Regions from separate parts of the Paenibacillus sp. NPDC058174 genome, predicted to be linked through region 1. Evidence: riboswitches for the same ligand, from Rfam matches in the RefSeq annotation. Region 1 holds a riboswitch; each other region holds the start of a gene.

Region 1 (3,581 bases):
AACAGCTTATCCGTCCAATTGGCTTCATTCGAAAATACGTGATATACATAAGTGCCTAGCGGTTTGACTAATGCGATAAGAATCACGACCACGACCGCTATTTGAACAATTTCCATCGATATGGCCTCCTAGGCTAAAACTTCTCGGGATTCAACAAAGCATAAACAAGGTACAGGAACATCAGCAGAGTAACAATGGCAATAAGAATCACCTTCCCTCTCCTCCTTTGCCGTCGACCGTTCCAGCGCACCAAGCCAGAAAACCTGCCAGCATAGCGAACACGCCCAGCAGCAGTACAACCATATAGAAATCCATCATGAATATAGCCTCCTGTCCTATAAGTCTGGCGCTTGTTCCGCAAAAGAAAGCAAAAAACCGACCTCTTCCCCTTGCGTGTAAACAATCCCATCCGCTCCAAGCGCTTTATAGATCGCCTTCGGATGCCAGTGAGTCGTAATTACGCAAATATGGGCACTGGCCCAATGGGACCTGCAATATCTTAAATAGCGGCAGCTTAGCGGAAGACTGCTTTCGAAAATATATACTTTTGCAATCGGCAGCTCCGGGATACTCCACGCTCTGGCGGTTGTTCGAACCCTCAGAACCTTGACTAGAGATGTATCTACGACCTCCGTTATACGTTTTGCCTCCAGCTTGCTGTTGGTCAACACGATGAAAGGAAGCTGACGGTAGAGCAGCTGACGAATAAAATTAACGCTAATTTCGTTAAAACCGGCTACCGCGATCGTTTCCATTTTCTAAAAATGCCTCCTGTTTATGAAATCGCAAGGAAAAAAGGCAACAAAAAAGAAGCCGGCAGGGAGCAGAGGTGCTCACCCGCGGCTTCTTAAGAACATCGCTTGGACAGCGCAAACGGCATACATCCTTCCGCCTTCATTAGGCGCTAAAGGGTATGCTGGATTTACGCGGCCAACAAGCCATGACAAAGTCATCGCGTTGATTGTCGCCTCTCTCAACTATAAGCTTACGAGGTTAGCTGTCGGATTCGGGCAGTGAGAGTTGCCCTACATCAGCCGAAGTCCATGGCTTTCGGTCGATGATTCACCCCTGCAACGCCGTCCTCCGACTCTCACATCGGATCGCAGCGCCGCGATAAACGGGAAATTCCAGAATACTGGAGTTATCCCGCTGTGGTTCCCCCGCTTCCCGTTGCAATGAACGGGAACTCAGCAAGTGCAGCATTGGAAACAAATTACGTAACCATGAATCGAATCATACTCCCAGCCAATATTTGTGTAAAGCGATAGCGGGTGCAAATAGGTTGAAAATTCGAGGGAAAAGGATAGGTTATAACGCTTACATAATGTTACTTCTTGAAAATAATCGATTTATCTCGTTCTTTCTCTCCTTTTCAAAAACTAGACGCTAGGGATAACATAGTGGCTCCCGTCACTGATCAACCTGCTTTTAATTGCATGCGATTACGGAAGCCATAATGAGAATTTCAAAGAAAGAAGCGTATTTTACGAGGATAATGGCAGGTATATTGGCAATTTGCCGAAAAGAAGGGCAATATCGCCCGTCTGTTATTTTACAACGTGACGATTCCGGTTTAATATGAACGCCATGCCAGAACATGGCTCATACATCTATCGCTGAATTCTGATCGGACAGAAACGGGGGAACCAACGCTTGCGTTCATCGTCATAAGATGCGATGATCGTAGGGCACGGGGTGAATCGGACGAAAGCGCAATGCGCACGTCTGTAGGGAAGCTCTCTATCCCGAATCCGTCAGCTAACTCCGTAAGCGAAATCAAGGAGAGAATTGCAAAATGATAACTGTAGTATACAAAGGAACGGAACCGCTGCCCGACATTCAGCAGCTGCCGTCAACATTAAAAGTGCTTCACATCGAGTTGTTTATCATCCCGGCTGAATCCGGTTATCGCGCCTATATGCGCTTATCAACTAATATCGGCATCGGGTGGGGCGAGCTATTCATTCAGCAGAAGGAGCAGCCTGCGGACTGGAACGCTTGGTGCTCTTCTGCACCTCACTATATGGGCTGGGTCAACCTGCATACCGCTGCAGGCTCTCCCCGTTCGGAGAACGTCAGAAATCCCGAGCTGCGCAGTCTCTTCGATGACGCTGTACGCCAAGTATGCCGCGGCCAGTCCCATCCTGAATCACATCAGCCTTCACAGGCCGGATATGCCGAGCTATTCCGTCAATCGGTCTTTTATTTGTCCTTATACTAGCTGTCCCCCTAGTCTGGATCATAGATGAAGCCGCCTCACGAAAATGCGAGGCGGCTTCATCTGTAAATGATGCGATTCTATTTAGCTGATGCCTTTGCTTCAATAAAGTAATAAAATCCGGTCGTCTTAATCCCCCGAGCCTCCGCATGCTTATCGAACTGCGTCTGAATAGCTTTGAAGCATGTTTCCCTTACATATTGCGAGAAACTGTCGCTTTGACCAAAACATAACAACGCCAAAATATCCTCAGCCGCAGGCAGCCATACCAGCTCCTTCAACACCGTCATTCGGATGTCAGTAAGTCCGCTAACCGCCAGCCGCTCTTGAATGCGATCCAGCGTAGGCGTACCTGGTGCAGGTCCGGCGAATAAGCCGGGAAACACCTCCCCCAATTCACCGCCTTCTCCATTACCGTCGCCCGGATGGAGCATAATTAGCGAGCCTCCAGGCCGGACAACCCGATTCCCTTCCTCATACCAGCTTGTTGGTCCCTTCTTTGTGTAAGCAACGTCGAAATAATGATCAGGAAACGGAAGCCCCTGCTTGGTTGAGCCTACTACATACCGGACATTAGCGCTTCGATACCGTTCGTTGGCTGTCCGAATAAAGCCTTCTGTCATATCGTAACCGGTGACCTCCACCGCTTGCTCCGACCAGCGGTTCGTGTACTCACCATGCCCGCAGCCGACATCAAGTACTCTGCCATGTACGGCAGAAGCGAGTTTTTCAGTCAAGACCGTCTCCGCCGCCTGCCCCTCCACATTCGCCGTCCATGGGTATTCATACTTTCCAGTCCTTACTGCCAACTGTTTACACCAGGGCATGCTTTGCCCGCTTACAAAATCAGGATGAACCGATAAATCGGGAAACATAGACTTCCTCCTCTATTGGATATCAATCTCGTAAAGATGCAGAGCTACTATTATACAGGTAAAATTTTCCCATTTGTATGGATTTTGAAATAAAATAAAAGAAAACGAACGATTTTCAGAAAAATGGCCAAATAGAGTAAATAGCGATAAAGGAGGGAGTTATTTGTGGCGGTTACAACGATATCTGAGCTTGTCGGCTTGGCGCTGAACGGACAGGAGGAAGCCTTCGAACAGCTTTATAACGAAACGGTCAACGAAGTGTACCGCACTTTATACTATTTGAGCGGCAGCCATACCGATGCCGAGGATATTGCGCAAAATGTATATTTGGAGCTTTATCGAAATTTGGACAAATACGATCATTCCCGCAGCTTGCAGGGCTGGCTGTATGGCATTACGATTCGTCAGCTTCACGCCCATAGGAGGAGAAGATGGAAGGAATACCGGAAGGAGCAAAAGCAGCGAGAGCAGCATACAACACCGCTTGC
Region 2 (3,581 bases), on a different contig from region 1:
ATGCCCATATCACGCTCCGGATAGATAACCCGGTCAACGCCCAGCTTCTCCAGCACCCGCCCGTGAAGCTCGCTCATCGCCTTGGCGACAACCTTCTTCACGCCTAGATCCTTCAATAATATCGTTGTCAGGATGCTAGCCTGAATATCATCGCCGATCGCGACTACGCCGCAGTCAAAGTTGCGTGCGCCCAGCGAGCGAAGCGCCTCTTCATCTGTACAATCTGCAGACACGGCATGCGTCAGCACGTCGCACATTTCCTGTACGGCCTCTTCGTCCTTATCGATGCCGAGCACCTCATGGCCAAGCTGAATCAGCTCTCTCCCCAAGCTGGATCCGAACCTGCCAAGACCGACGATGACAAACTGCTTGTTCTTCATTTCTTAATTATCCCCATTCTCTATCCAATAGTAATTTTACCTTCGGGATACCGATACAGCTCTTTTTCTGTTTTTGGTCCCAGCGCATAAGCAAGTGTCAAAGGCCCCAGTCTGCCTGCAAACATCGTCAGCGCAATGACTACTCTGCCGAAGTCCGACAGATCTGGTGTCAAACCCGCCGTTAATCCAACTGTACCGAACGCGGAGGTCGTTTCGAACAATATTAGGATGAACTGATGATCCTCCGTCGTCGTCAGCAGCATCGTAACCCCAATGACGAGCGCCAGCGACAGCATCGTTATCGTCAGCGCTTTGAAAATCCGGTCTTTGCCCAGCCGGTAACGGAACATGACAATATCCTCACGGCCGCGGCCCATTGCCACTACAGCGCCTATCAGCGTCGCGAAGGTGGTCGTCTTAATCCCGCCGCCCGTTGAGCCCGGCGAAGCGCCGATGAACATCAGAATGACGGTGAAGAACAAGGTTGCCTGATGCAAAGAGGAGTAATCTAGCGTATTTGTGCCTGCCGTTCTCGGCGTAATGGACTGGAAGAAAGAAGCCAGCACCTTTTCGCCCCAATTCAGGGAACCCAATGTCTTCGTATTCGAGAACTCAAAGATGAAAATAACGATTGCGCCAACTAGGATCAACGTCCCGGTCATCGAAAGCACGACTTTGCTGTGCATCGACAGCCGTTTGTTTTTCTTTATTTCAAGCAGGTCGGATATGACGATAAAGCCGAGGCCGCCAAGCACGATCAGCAGCATCGATGTAATATTGACCAGAGGATCGCCGACATAGGCAGTTAAACCCCGGAAATGACCGAAAATATCAAATCCTGCGTTGTTGAAAAAGGATACGGCATGAAACAGGCCGAAGTACGCTGCTTTTCCAAGCGGCATATCGAAGGAAAAACGGATGGTGAACAGCAGCGCGCCAACTACTTCGATCGATAAGGAGTAAATAAACACTTTTCGGATCAGCCTAACAATGCCCTCCATGCTCGACTGATTCATCGCTTCCTGAAGAACGAGACGTTCCTTCAGTGAGATTCGTTTACGGAGTACAAGCGCGAACAGAGTGCCCATCGTCATAAAGCCAAGGCCGCCGACTTGAATTAAAAGCAATATAATAAGCTGGCCTGCCGTAGAGAAATAGGTGCCGGTATCGACAACCGCCAGTCCCGTTACGCAGGTCGCAGACGTTGCTGTAAATAAGGCATCAAGAAATCTTAGCCGCGTTCCATCAGCCGAAGCAAACGGCATGCTAAGCAGAATAGCGCCAATAAAGATAATAGCCGCAAAGCCGGATACGAGTATGCGCGGCGGTGACCATTTGCGAACATCGATAAATTTCAACATGACACGCATCCCTTACCCGTTTTTTGAGCATAAAAAAAAGCACCGGAAACCCAATGCTGCTGCGATGAGTCCTGTTCCATACAGCCTGCGAGGTTAGCTGACGGATTCGGGCCTGGAAAGGCGGCCCTATTCAGCAAAGCATGCTGCGGCCCTGCTGGCCGTAGACAAACTTCACCGAAATTCACCCCATGCTGCTCGGAAATAATACGTACCGGCAACGATATGGTTCCCCCGTTTTCTTGCGGAAATTCGGCTGATCTATTCAATTAACAATGATACCGATTATAAGCCTATTTCAACTGCAATACAAAACAAGCAATGTGCATAAAATAAGCTCAATTCATTCAAATTCAGCCAATGGGCAGCTCTGGCATATGCCGGGCTTCTCGCCGCTCGTTATTTCTCCCTTTTACAGGCCGCTGGTCAAAGTTCAATATTTTACATGGTCTTTTTCCGCTGAATTGGCATTGGATAAAATAGGGAGTCCTATGGTATTGTTACTTTATCTGTTTTCCGCCGTACTATGGCCTATATTGATACCAAAACGAGGTGAATCATGGTTAATTCTATTGCCCCTGGCGACTGGAAACGATTTATGTGGGCCGCCGTTATTGGCGCCGTTATTTTCGTTCTGGCTCAGATCCTTCCGGCTCAAGGCAGCAGCTCCATGGAAGAAGAATCGATCGCATCGGTCAAAGCGAGCAAAAGCAAAGCAGAGCAGCAGGCGCTGCAATTCGCCAAGGAGAAGTTCCGCGTGGAACCGGTCGAAGCGCATACGATTTATCAGACAGACAGTCTGGCTGCAGGTTATTTCTCCAAGCAGAAATTAACCACCAAATTTGATAAAACGTACGGCAGCGATTTTCCTTACGATACGTTCCGGGTTCAGCTGAAAATGAACGACGGCACTAACGCCTTTGTGTATGTACATATGACGACAGGCAAGATTGTCGGCTGGAACTGGAAGGGCGGAGTGCCATTCCCTGAAGATGAAAGCCTCGTCCTCAAAGCTACGCAAGCGGCAATGGACGCAGGCTTCCGCGAAGAGGAACTGGCGGAAACGAGCACGTCTCCGAAAGGGGAAGTCGTCTTTTATCCGAAGGGGTACAAGCTCGGGGAGGCCGATCTGAGAGTTACAGTCGGAGTTGCAAGCGGCTCTGACGGAAAGCCGGTCATTAACCGTTATAAGGCTGTCTTTACAGCGCCTGCAGATTATGTATCCAATGTCGACAAGCAAAAAGGCATCGCTAACGTCTTATCGGTTGTCAGCTTGCTTTACATGGCGCTGATGACGCTCGTGCTGGCCATTATTTATGCCGTGCTCTACCGTCGTCATACGACGTTCAAACGCGGACTGTTTATCAGTGCATTATTTACGATCTTCTACATTTACAGCAACCTGGATATGATGGATGGCGTTATGGCGCAATCCGGTGAAGAAATCATGACGGCTCAAGGAAAACTCGTCATGCAGATTATATCGGCCGTCATGCTCGTTCCCGTAGCGCTGGCCGTCTACTTCTCGCTAGTTGCCGGCGACGGCATGTGGCGCTCCAACAAACGCCCGCTATGGCCGGGATTCCGAGAACGAGGCTACGGTGATCATGTATGGCGCAGCGTCGGGTTGTCCTATTTGCTGGCACTTATTTTACTGGGATTGCAATCGATTATATTCATCGTTCTCGAAAAGGGGATCGGCTCCTGGTCGACGACGGATGCGACAACCTCGCCGTACAATATAGGCACACTTTGGCTGCTGCCTACACTGGCTTGGTGTGCTGCGATTTCTGAGGAAGCCATCTACCGGCTGTTTGGCATCGCGATATTCAAGCGCTGGTTC
Region 3 (3,581 bases), on a different contig from region 1:
GCAGCATCGCGGTCGTCTCCGTCTTGTACAGCAGTACACAGCCAATTACGCACAATACGGCTGAAGGGAATAACACCCAGAACCGGCCTTTCCGGTCAAACAACGGGCCGCTGACGAACCGGATGAGTACCTCGCTGATTGCAACGACGAGGAAGAAATAGCCGATATTGGCCAGTCCCTTTTCGATGCCGAACAGCGTAATAAAGCTCAGCAGGCCGCCAAAAGCGAAGCCTACCATCATGCCGAGCAAGGACGGGAACAGCGCCTTCCTCTCCACGACATCATGAACCCATGATTTTTCGGAGCCAGCAGCGGTCTCTCTGATCGCCGCTTCAGCTTCCCGCTCCTTGGCGTTAGCCTTGATCTGCGCCTGTCCTTCAGGAGATAGCCGGACGAATAAGGTGAAGAACAGCGACAGCAGCAGAATAACGACTCCGAAGCCAAACAATCCGCCGTAGCTGTAATGGTCGAGCAGCCAGATGCCAAGAAACGGACCTAATGAGAAGGAAATTGCATTACCTGTCGCAAAAAAGCCCATTCCTTCACCCCGGCGCGAAGCCGGGATCACATCGGATACGACGGTTCCGAACATCGTCGTCGCCAGTCCAAAGCCAATGCCGTGCACGACACGGAGCAGAAGCAGGACGGACAACGTACCCGCGACATAATAGCTCGCCATTCCGATCAAGCAAATAATGACGCCAACGAGCAGCAGCCCCTTTTTGCCCAGCCGCTTCATCCCCGCCCCTGTCAATGGACGGGATAGAACGGCGGCAAACGTAAAGAAGCCTAGTATCAAGCCGATTTGCGACTCTGTGCTGCCTTGGTCTGCCGCAAAAATCGGCAATGTAGGCAGCAGCATTTCGATCGCCATAAAAAGAAATAAATTCGAGCAACACAATAAAATGAAGTTTTTCGTCCATAAGGACTCGCGCATGCTGTAAAATCCCTTCGACTTTCGTTATGAATTTGGAAAGCGTACCCCGCTTCCCAGCTAAAGACCATCATAACGCAGCCAAATCCCGCTGTAAATCAACGTTTTACATGAAAGCGGCTCCATCCCCTACCCTGCCATAGGGCTCGCTGCCCGGCAATTCATCGAACCATATGGCGTCATCCGGACAATCCAGCATCATGAAATGTCCCTCGCGGCCGTACTTCGAATGATGATACTTTAAATAAGCCTTGCCATTGTCGATCGACACAATCTCGATCTTGCCGGAGCTGTGATACATAACGAGCTTTAGCGGGCTTCCGCCGGCGGAGATGAGCGCCTTCGCTCCCTCCACGACTTGAAAGGCGCGTTTCAAACGAACGGAAGCCTCTCTGTCGCCGCTTTCGGGACGCTGAATAAACACCAGAGCCGGCGTTACGCCGATCCAGGCCAGTTGATTCAGCATATGCGCCAATTGAAACGGGTCGTCATTGATGCCTTTCAGAATGGGGGTGTGATTGACTAGAATGACGCCGGCCTGATGAAGTACTTCCAGGCTGACGCGTGCCTCAGGTGTCAGATCGCTAGGACGATGGAATTGCGTGGTCACTTGAATGCGGGTGCTGTCCGGAAACTCCCCCCTGCCGATGGCTTCAACCAGCTCTGCGAGCTGCGAATCTCCCTCCAGCAAGACCGGATTGCCATTGTTCAAAGTAACCGAATATTGGGGCTGCGGCATACAAACTCCTCCTTAAAAAAGAATTTGTGGTGCACGCTTCACCAGCGGGGGTCGATAAAAACACAAAAAGACCCTTACAATCCTAAGGTTTGCAAGGGTCATAAACATTCGTATTCATACATGAGATGACCCATCCACTGCTGACGAGGTTAGCTGACGGACTCGGGTAGATGGTACCCTAAGGCTGATGCATGGCATCAATACCTATTCGCCCCACTTGCATTTGGTTCCCCCGCTTTCCGGCAATGCCGGAAATTAAGCGTAATCTAATTTTAAAAGATGCCCAAACCATTTGTCAAACGATCCGGCAAATTCCAGCCAAAGCCTATAATTTTAGCGCTCGATCAGCTTGAAATCATCATAATGGAAGCCCGGAGCTACAACGCAGGATACGAATACAGGCTCGTCCCCCAGCGGATGCGACATTTGCCATTCTCCTGCCGGTACCAGCGCTTGCGGCTGCTGGCCATTCAGAACATCGCCGCCCAGCATAATTTCCTGGCGGGTATGCGGCGCATCCTCTGTGCCCCCAAGCGTAAGCTTCATTGGGCCGCCGGAATGCCACAGCCACAGCTCGTCCGAATGCACTTTATGCCAATCGGAGAATTCATCAGGATGCAGCAGGAAGTAAATCGAAGAAGCTGCAAAACGAGGTCCCGAATAGGGCTCGCCGAGCACCTGATGCGGAATTTCAAAAGATGCTTTCCATAGCTCCTTGTACCAGCCGCCCTCTACATGCGGCTTTAATCCTAAAGCTTCAACCAAAGGGGACAGCTGTTTAACCGTATTGCTCATATGATCTCTCCTCCCAATCTCTTTCTAAAGCTTCGTTACTGCTTCAAATTTTATACCGAATGCCGAGAAATCGTCAAACGAGCGGCATTGCATCTCACGAGAAGGCTTAATAAAAAACCTGCTCCTAGCCGCCCCTGAGACGGAAGCGATAGGAACAGGCTTTTTGGCATTTGTATCCGTTACGCTGTACCAAACTGTGCCTGATGAAGACGGCTGTATACGCCGCCGGTAGCCACCAACTCGTCATGCCGCCCTTGCTCGGAAATACCTTCTTCCGTTACGACGACAATGCGGTCGGCATTCTTGATCGTTGCCAAGCGGTGGGCGATAACGAGCGTCGTTCTGCCAACGGAGAGCTCCGCCAGCGACTGCTGAATCGCCGCTTCCGTCTCGGTGTCCAGCGCCGAGGTCGCTTCGTCCAATATAAGAATCGGCGGATTCTTCAAGAACATCCGGGCAATCGCCATCCGCTGCTTCTGGCCGCCGGACAGCTTCACGCCCCGCTCGCCGACGACCGTATCCAGCCCGTTCGGCTGCGCAGCAATGAATTCCTCCAGCCGTGCCCGGCGTGCCGCTTCCCTGATCTCCGCCTCGGAAGCGTCCAGCTTGCCGTAGGCGATATTTTCACGGATCGTGCCATGGAACAGGAACACATCCTGCTGTACGATGCCGATCTGCTTGCGCAGCGATTCCATCGTCACTTCGCGAATATCATGCCCGTCGACAGAAATGCTGCCGCCGTCCACCTCATAGAAGCGAGGCAGAAGACTGCACAGCGTCGTCTTCCCTGCACCGGAAGGCCCCACGAAGGCGACCGTTTCGCCTGCCTTAATCGACAAGCTGATTCCGTTTAATACCTTATCTTTGCCCTCATAGCCGAAGGTTACATCGTTGTAGCGGATATCTCCCTTAACAAGGCCGATATCACGGGCATTAGGCGCGTCTGCGATGTCCGGATCGGTATCTATTAATTTCAGGTAGCGCTTGAAGCCCGCGATCCCTTTCGGATAGCTCTCGATAACAGCATTAATTTTCTCAATCGGCTTGAAGAAGATATTCGTCATCAGAACAAAAGCGATAAACTCACCGTAGTGCAGCTGGCCTTGAATAACG
Region 4 (3,581 bases), 980 kb from region 1:
CCTATTTCTTGTCATTCCAGGCTTGCTTGCCTGCTTTGGCTTTCTTCGGATGAAAAATGATTTGTTTCATTACTTTTCCGAATTCGGCAATGATGCCGTCGTTCCCGACTTTCAATGGCTTAGCTTTCTGCTCGGACTCGTCATGTTCCTCGCCGGGGTCGGCTTTATCGGCGGCTGGATTTTTTTCCGCGACCGCAAGCGCAACTATGTTGCCCCCCGGTTCAAGCAGAAACGCCCGCGTCCGCCTAAGCCGCAAGCTTAATATGTACGTTAAAAAAACGGATCGCAGACTTTTGCTGCGGCCCGTTTTTTTGTTTGCTTTATTTCTTTAAATGATAAGGAACTGTCGTTACGATAACGTCCCGCCTGAACAGCAAGTGAGCCCGCAGCAAAAAGCTGGATTGGTTGTGCAAAATGTTATGCCATGCCTTCTTCGGAATGAACTGCGGAATAATGACTGTGACCTGATAGTTCGCTTCTCCCGCTTTGCGCTGTACCGTATCGATAAATTTAGTCAGCGGCTCGATCAGGCTCCGATAAGGGGAATGCAGTGTAACCAGCCTCACATCGGGCTGCCACTTGCTCCATTTCTCCTCAAAGATCGCTTCCTCCTCCCGCTCAAACGGAATGTGGACGGCAATAATTTGATGCGCAGACAATGATTTTGCATAATTTAAAGAATTTTCGACGACATGAGTAATTCCCGCTACGGGCACGATGATGACATTGCCTTCAATTGGAATAGCCGGCTCGCAGGTCGTTATCCGCAGCTGATCGGCAACAGCCTCATAATGCTTTCTAATCCGGTAAAAGAACCAGAGAATAAGCGGCAGGAACACCAGAATCGGCCAGACTTGACCGAACTTCGTCAGAAAAAACATCAGGCTGACGAGTAAGCTGATTAACGCTCCCGTCGTATTGATAATGAACTTCGGCACCCAGCCGGCTGGTTTTTCCCGCAGCCACTTCACCATCATGCCCGTTTGCGACAGGGTGAATGGAATAAACACGCCTACTGCATAGAGCGGAATCAACTGATCGGTACGTCCCTCGAATGCCAGAATAAGCAGAATCGAGAGCAGTCCCAGACTAATGATGCCGTTGGAATAGCCCAACCGGTCTCCTCTAATCGTGAACATTCGCGGAATAAATTTATCCTTCGCCAAGTTCACAGCCAGCAGCGGAAACGCTGAATAGCCGGTGTTGGCCGCCAGGATCAGAATTAAAGCTGTCGTTCCCTGGATGAAGTAATACATAAAGTGGCGCCCGAATACCTGCTCGGCAATATCCGATACGACGGTTACTTCCACCCTCGGGCTAATGCCGTAATAATAGGCCAGAAAAACAATGCCCGAGAGCAGAATAGCCAGCAGCGAGCCCATGGCGATTAGCGTTTTGGCCGCATTATTCGGTGACGGCTGTTTGAAGTTCGGAATCGCATTCGATATTGCTTCAACACCGGTCAAAGCCGAGCTGCCGGAGGCGAATGCTTTTAAGATAAGGAATAATCCAATACCGGCAACCGGCGTTCCAATTGCAGTATGCAGCTCCGGTGACACTTGACCCGTCAATATTTTAAAGAGGCCAACGCCAATCAAGATCAGCAATGCTAATACGAACAAATATACGGGATAAGCTAATATGGATGCGGATTCCGTTACGCCCCTCAGATTAAGCGTCGTAATGAACAGGACGAACAGAATAGCAATGGGCACGTTGTAAGGATGCAGGCTTGGAAAAGCCGATGTAACCGCATCTGTACCCGCCGATACGCTGACGGCCACGGTCAATATATAGTCGACAAGCAGCGAGCCGCCGGCAACAAGACCGGAGAACATCCCGAGATTGTTCTTGGATACGACGTAAGCGCCTCCGCCATGCGAATATGCGAAAATAATTTGCCGGTAAGACAAAATAAGAGCGAGCAGCAGCACCAGCACGCCGATGGCAATCGGAATCGAATACCAGAAGGCTGCAGCGCCTACTGTCATGAGTACGATCAGGATTTGCTCCGGCCCGTAAGCGACAGATGACAGCGCGTCTGAAGATAAAATAGCGAGCGCTTTTGTTTTGTTCAGCTTTTGCTCGCCCAATTGTGTTGATTTTAACGGTCTTCCAATTAGAAATCGTTTAAGGGAAGATAGCACTTCTTTCACCGCCGCATAGTTTAGTTTTTTTATAATTCCCTTTACCTGAATGAACAATCCAGAGCGCGCCATCCCCCAATCGACGTATCCCTTTTTTTGCATACAAAAAACACAGGCAGGAAGCCTGTGTTTTTCACACCGGTTCACAACCCTCTCTCATTCAACGCTGACGAAGTTAGCTGACGGATTCGGACGGCGAGAGTCGCCCTACCCCATGCTGGTAAGCATAAGGATTCACCCCGTATGGCACAGCTTCAAATGAAGCCGCATCATGATTGGTTCCCCCGTTTTCCTGAACGGAAATTTAGCGATTAGAATTGAACCCTATTCGATTGATTACGGACTAATATTACGCCTGCAGCCAACTAATGTAAAACCTGCTTTAATTCGTTTTTCGTTCAATTCGGATTAGAAAGCATACGGAAAAGCGCTTACATACTAATGCCGCGCTCCAAAGCTCCAATTATTGCGATTTCTCGCAGTCTATGAACAACGCCGCCGGGTTCGGGAGTATTCCATCCATCCCGAACCCGGCGGCGCAATCCGCTAGCGGTTATTTTGTCCGTACCGTTTCCTTCTCATTAAGCGTTTTCAAATAGTTTGCGATCACACGGGACAACTGATCCGGCGCCTCCACCAGACTCATATGCGCGACGCCTTCAAACGTATTTTCCGAAATATGCGGGTAATCGTACGTCGACTTGTAGGCGCCCGATTCCGTCAGGGAAAATGTCGCAATCGGTGAAATAACATCATCCTTTGCACCCGCGACCAGCAATATCGGAAAGTTCGCTTTCGCCAGCACTTTGCTTCGATCCGGACGCTGCATCATCCCTTCAAGCGTATGAATCGCCCCCTCGGGCTTCATCCGCTTGCCTGCCCTAATGAATTCATCCACATCCTCTTGCTTTTCTTCGCGCTTTGATTCCAAAAACAGCTTCGGAATGAGCTCGCTGATATAGGCAGCGATTCCGCCTTCGCGAATTGTATCAATATCTTCCAGACGCTTCTGCTTCATCGTCTCCGAATCCGGAAGTGCTGTCGAGTGAATGAGACCAAGTCCTGCAAGCCGGTGGGGATACTGGTCTGCAAAGGCAAGCGTAATATACCCGCCCAGAGAATGGCCAAACAGTGATGCTTTGTGTATGCCGAGCTTGTCCATCAGGCATAAAACATCGTCTGCCATCAGTTCCATTGTATAAGCACCTTCAGGGGCGGTTGTCTCGCCGTGGCCGCGAAGCTGCGGCATAATAATGCGATAGTTATCACTTAACAAAGGACAAACTTTATGCCAGTAACGAGAAGAACCGCAGAAGCCGTGCAGTAAAATAACCGTTTTTTTGTTGCCGCTGCCGCACTCTTCATAGACCATATCGATGCCATTAACATGAACCGTATGTTTTTCCATCGATGAACACCATCCTTCTCTAATTT

Evidence for each region. A riboswitch is a leader RNA that binds a small molecule or an ion and turns the genes downstream of it on or off. The one in region 1 is predicted to bind cyclic di-AMP.
Region 2: another riboswitch for cyclic di-AMP. It lies ahead of ACFVVF_RS15315 (TrkH family potassium uptake protein); the one in region 1 lies ahead of ACFVVF_RS10970 (hypothetical protein).
Region 3: another riboswitch for cyclic di-AMP. It lies ahead of ACFVVF_RS20485 (hypothetical protein); the one in region 1 lies ahead of ACFVVF_RS10970 (hypothetical protein).
Region 4: another riboswitch for cyclic di-AMP. It lies ahead of ACFVVF_RS06800 (APC family permease); the one in region 1 lies ahead of ACFVVF_RS10970 (hypothetical protein).

What each region holds. Positions count from the first base shown of each region.
Region 1 covers NZ_JBHVUY010000001.1:2,468,828-2,472,408, forward strand. The annotation lists gene kdpA (potassium-transporting ATPase subunit KdpA) at 1-116, opposite strand, end outside; gene kdpF (K(+)-transporting ATPase subunit F) at 134-250, opposite strand; gene ACFVVF_RS10965 (hypothetical protein) at 336-755, opposite strand; cyclic di-AMP (ydaO/yuaA leader) riboswitch at 968-1,203, opposite strand; cyclic di-AMP (ydaO/yuaA leader) riboswitch at 1,605-1,788, shown strand; gene ACFVVF_RS10970 (hypothetical protein) at 1,796-2,221, shown strand; gene ACFVVF_RS10975 (class I SAM-dependent methyltransferase) at 2,299-3,093, opposite strand; gene ACFVVF_RS10980 (RNA polymerase sigma factor) at 3,259-3,581, shown strand, end outside.
Region 2 covers NZ_JBHVUY010000002.1:833,160-836,740, reverse strand. The annotation lists gene ACFVVF_RS15320 (potassium channel family protein) at 1-380, opposite strand, end outside; gene ACFVVF_RS15315 (TrkH family potassium uptake protein) at 401-1,741, opposite strand; cyclic di-AMP (ydaO/yuaA leader) riboswitch at 1,809-2,006, opposite strand; gene ACFVVF_RS15310 (CPBP family intramembrane glutamic endopeptidase) at 2,298-3,581, shown strand, end outside.
Region 3 covers NZ_JBHVUY010000004.1:277,980-281,560, reverse strand. The annotation lists gene ACFVVF_RS20490 (MFS transporter) at 1-937, opposite strand, end outside; gene ACFVVF_RS20485 (hypothetical protein) at 1,041-1,673, opposite strand; cyclic di-AMP (ydaO/yuaA leader) riboswitch at 1,797-1,945, opposite strand; gene ACFVVF_RS20480 (cupin domain-containing protein) at 2,007-2,468, opposite strand; gene ACFVVF_RS20475 (ABC transporter ATP-binding protein) at 2,648-3,581, opposite strand, start outside.
Region 4 covers NZ_JBHVUY010000001.1:1,492,272-1,495,852, forward strand. The annotation lists gene ACFVVF_RS06795 (DUF2627 domain-containing protein) at 1-262, shown strand, start outside; gene ACFVVF_RS06800 (APC family permease) at 321-2,147, opposite strand; cyclic di-AMP (ydaO/yuaA leader) riboswitch at 2,296-2,467, opposite strand; gene ACFVVF_RS06805 (alpha/beta fold hydrolase) at 2,701-3,555, opposite strand.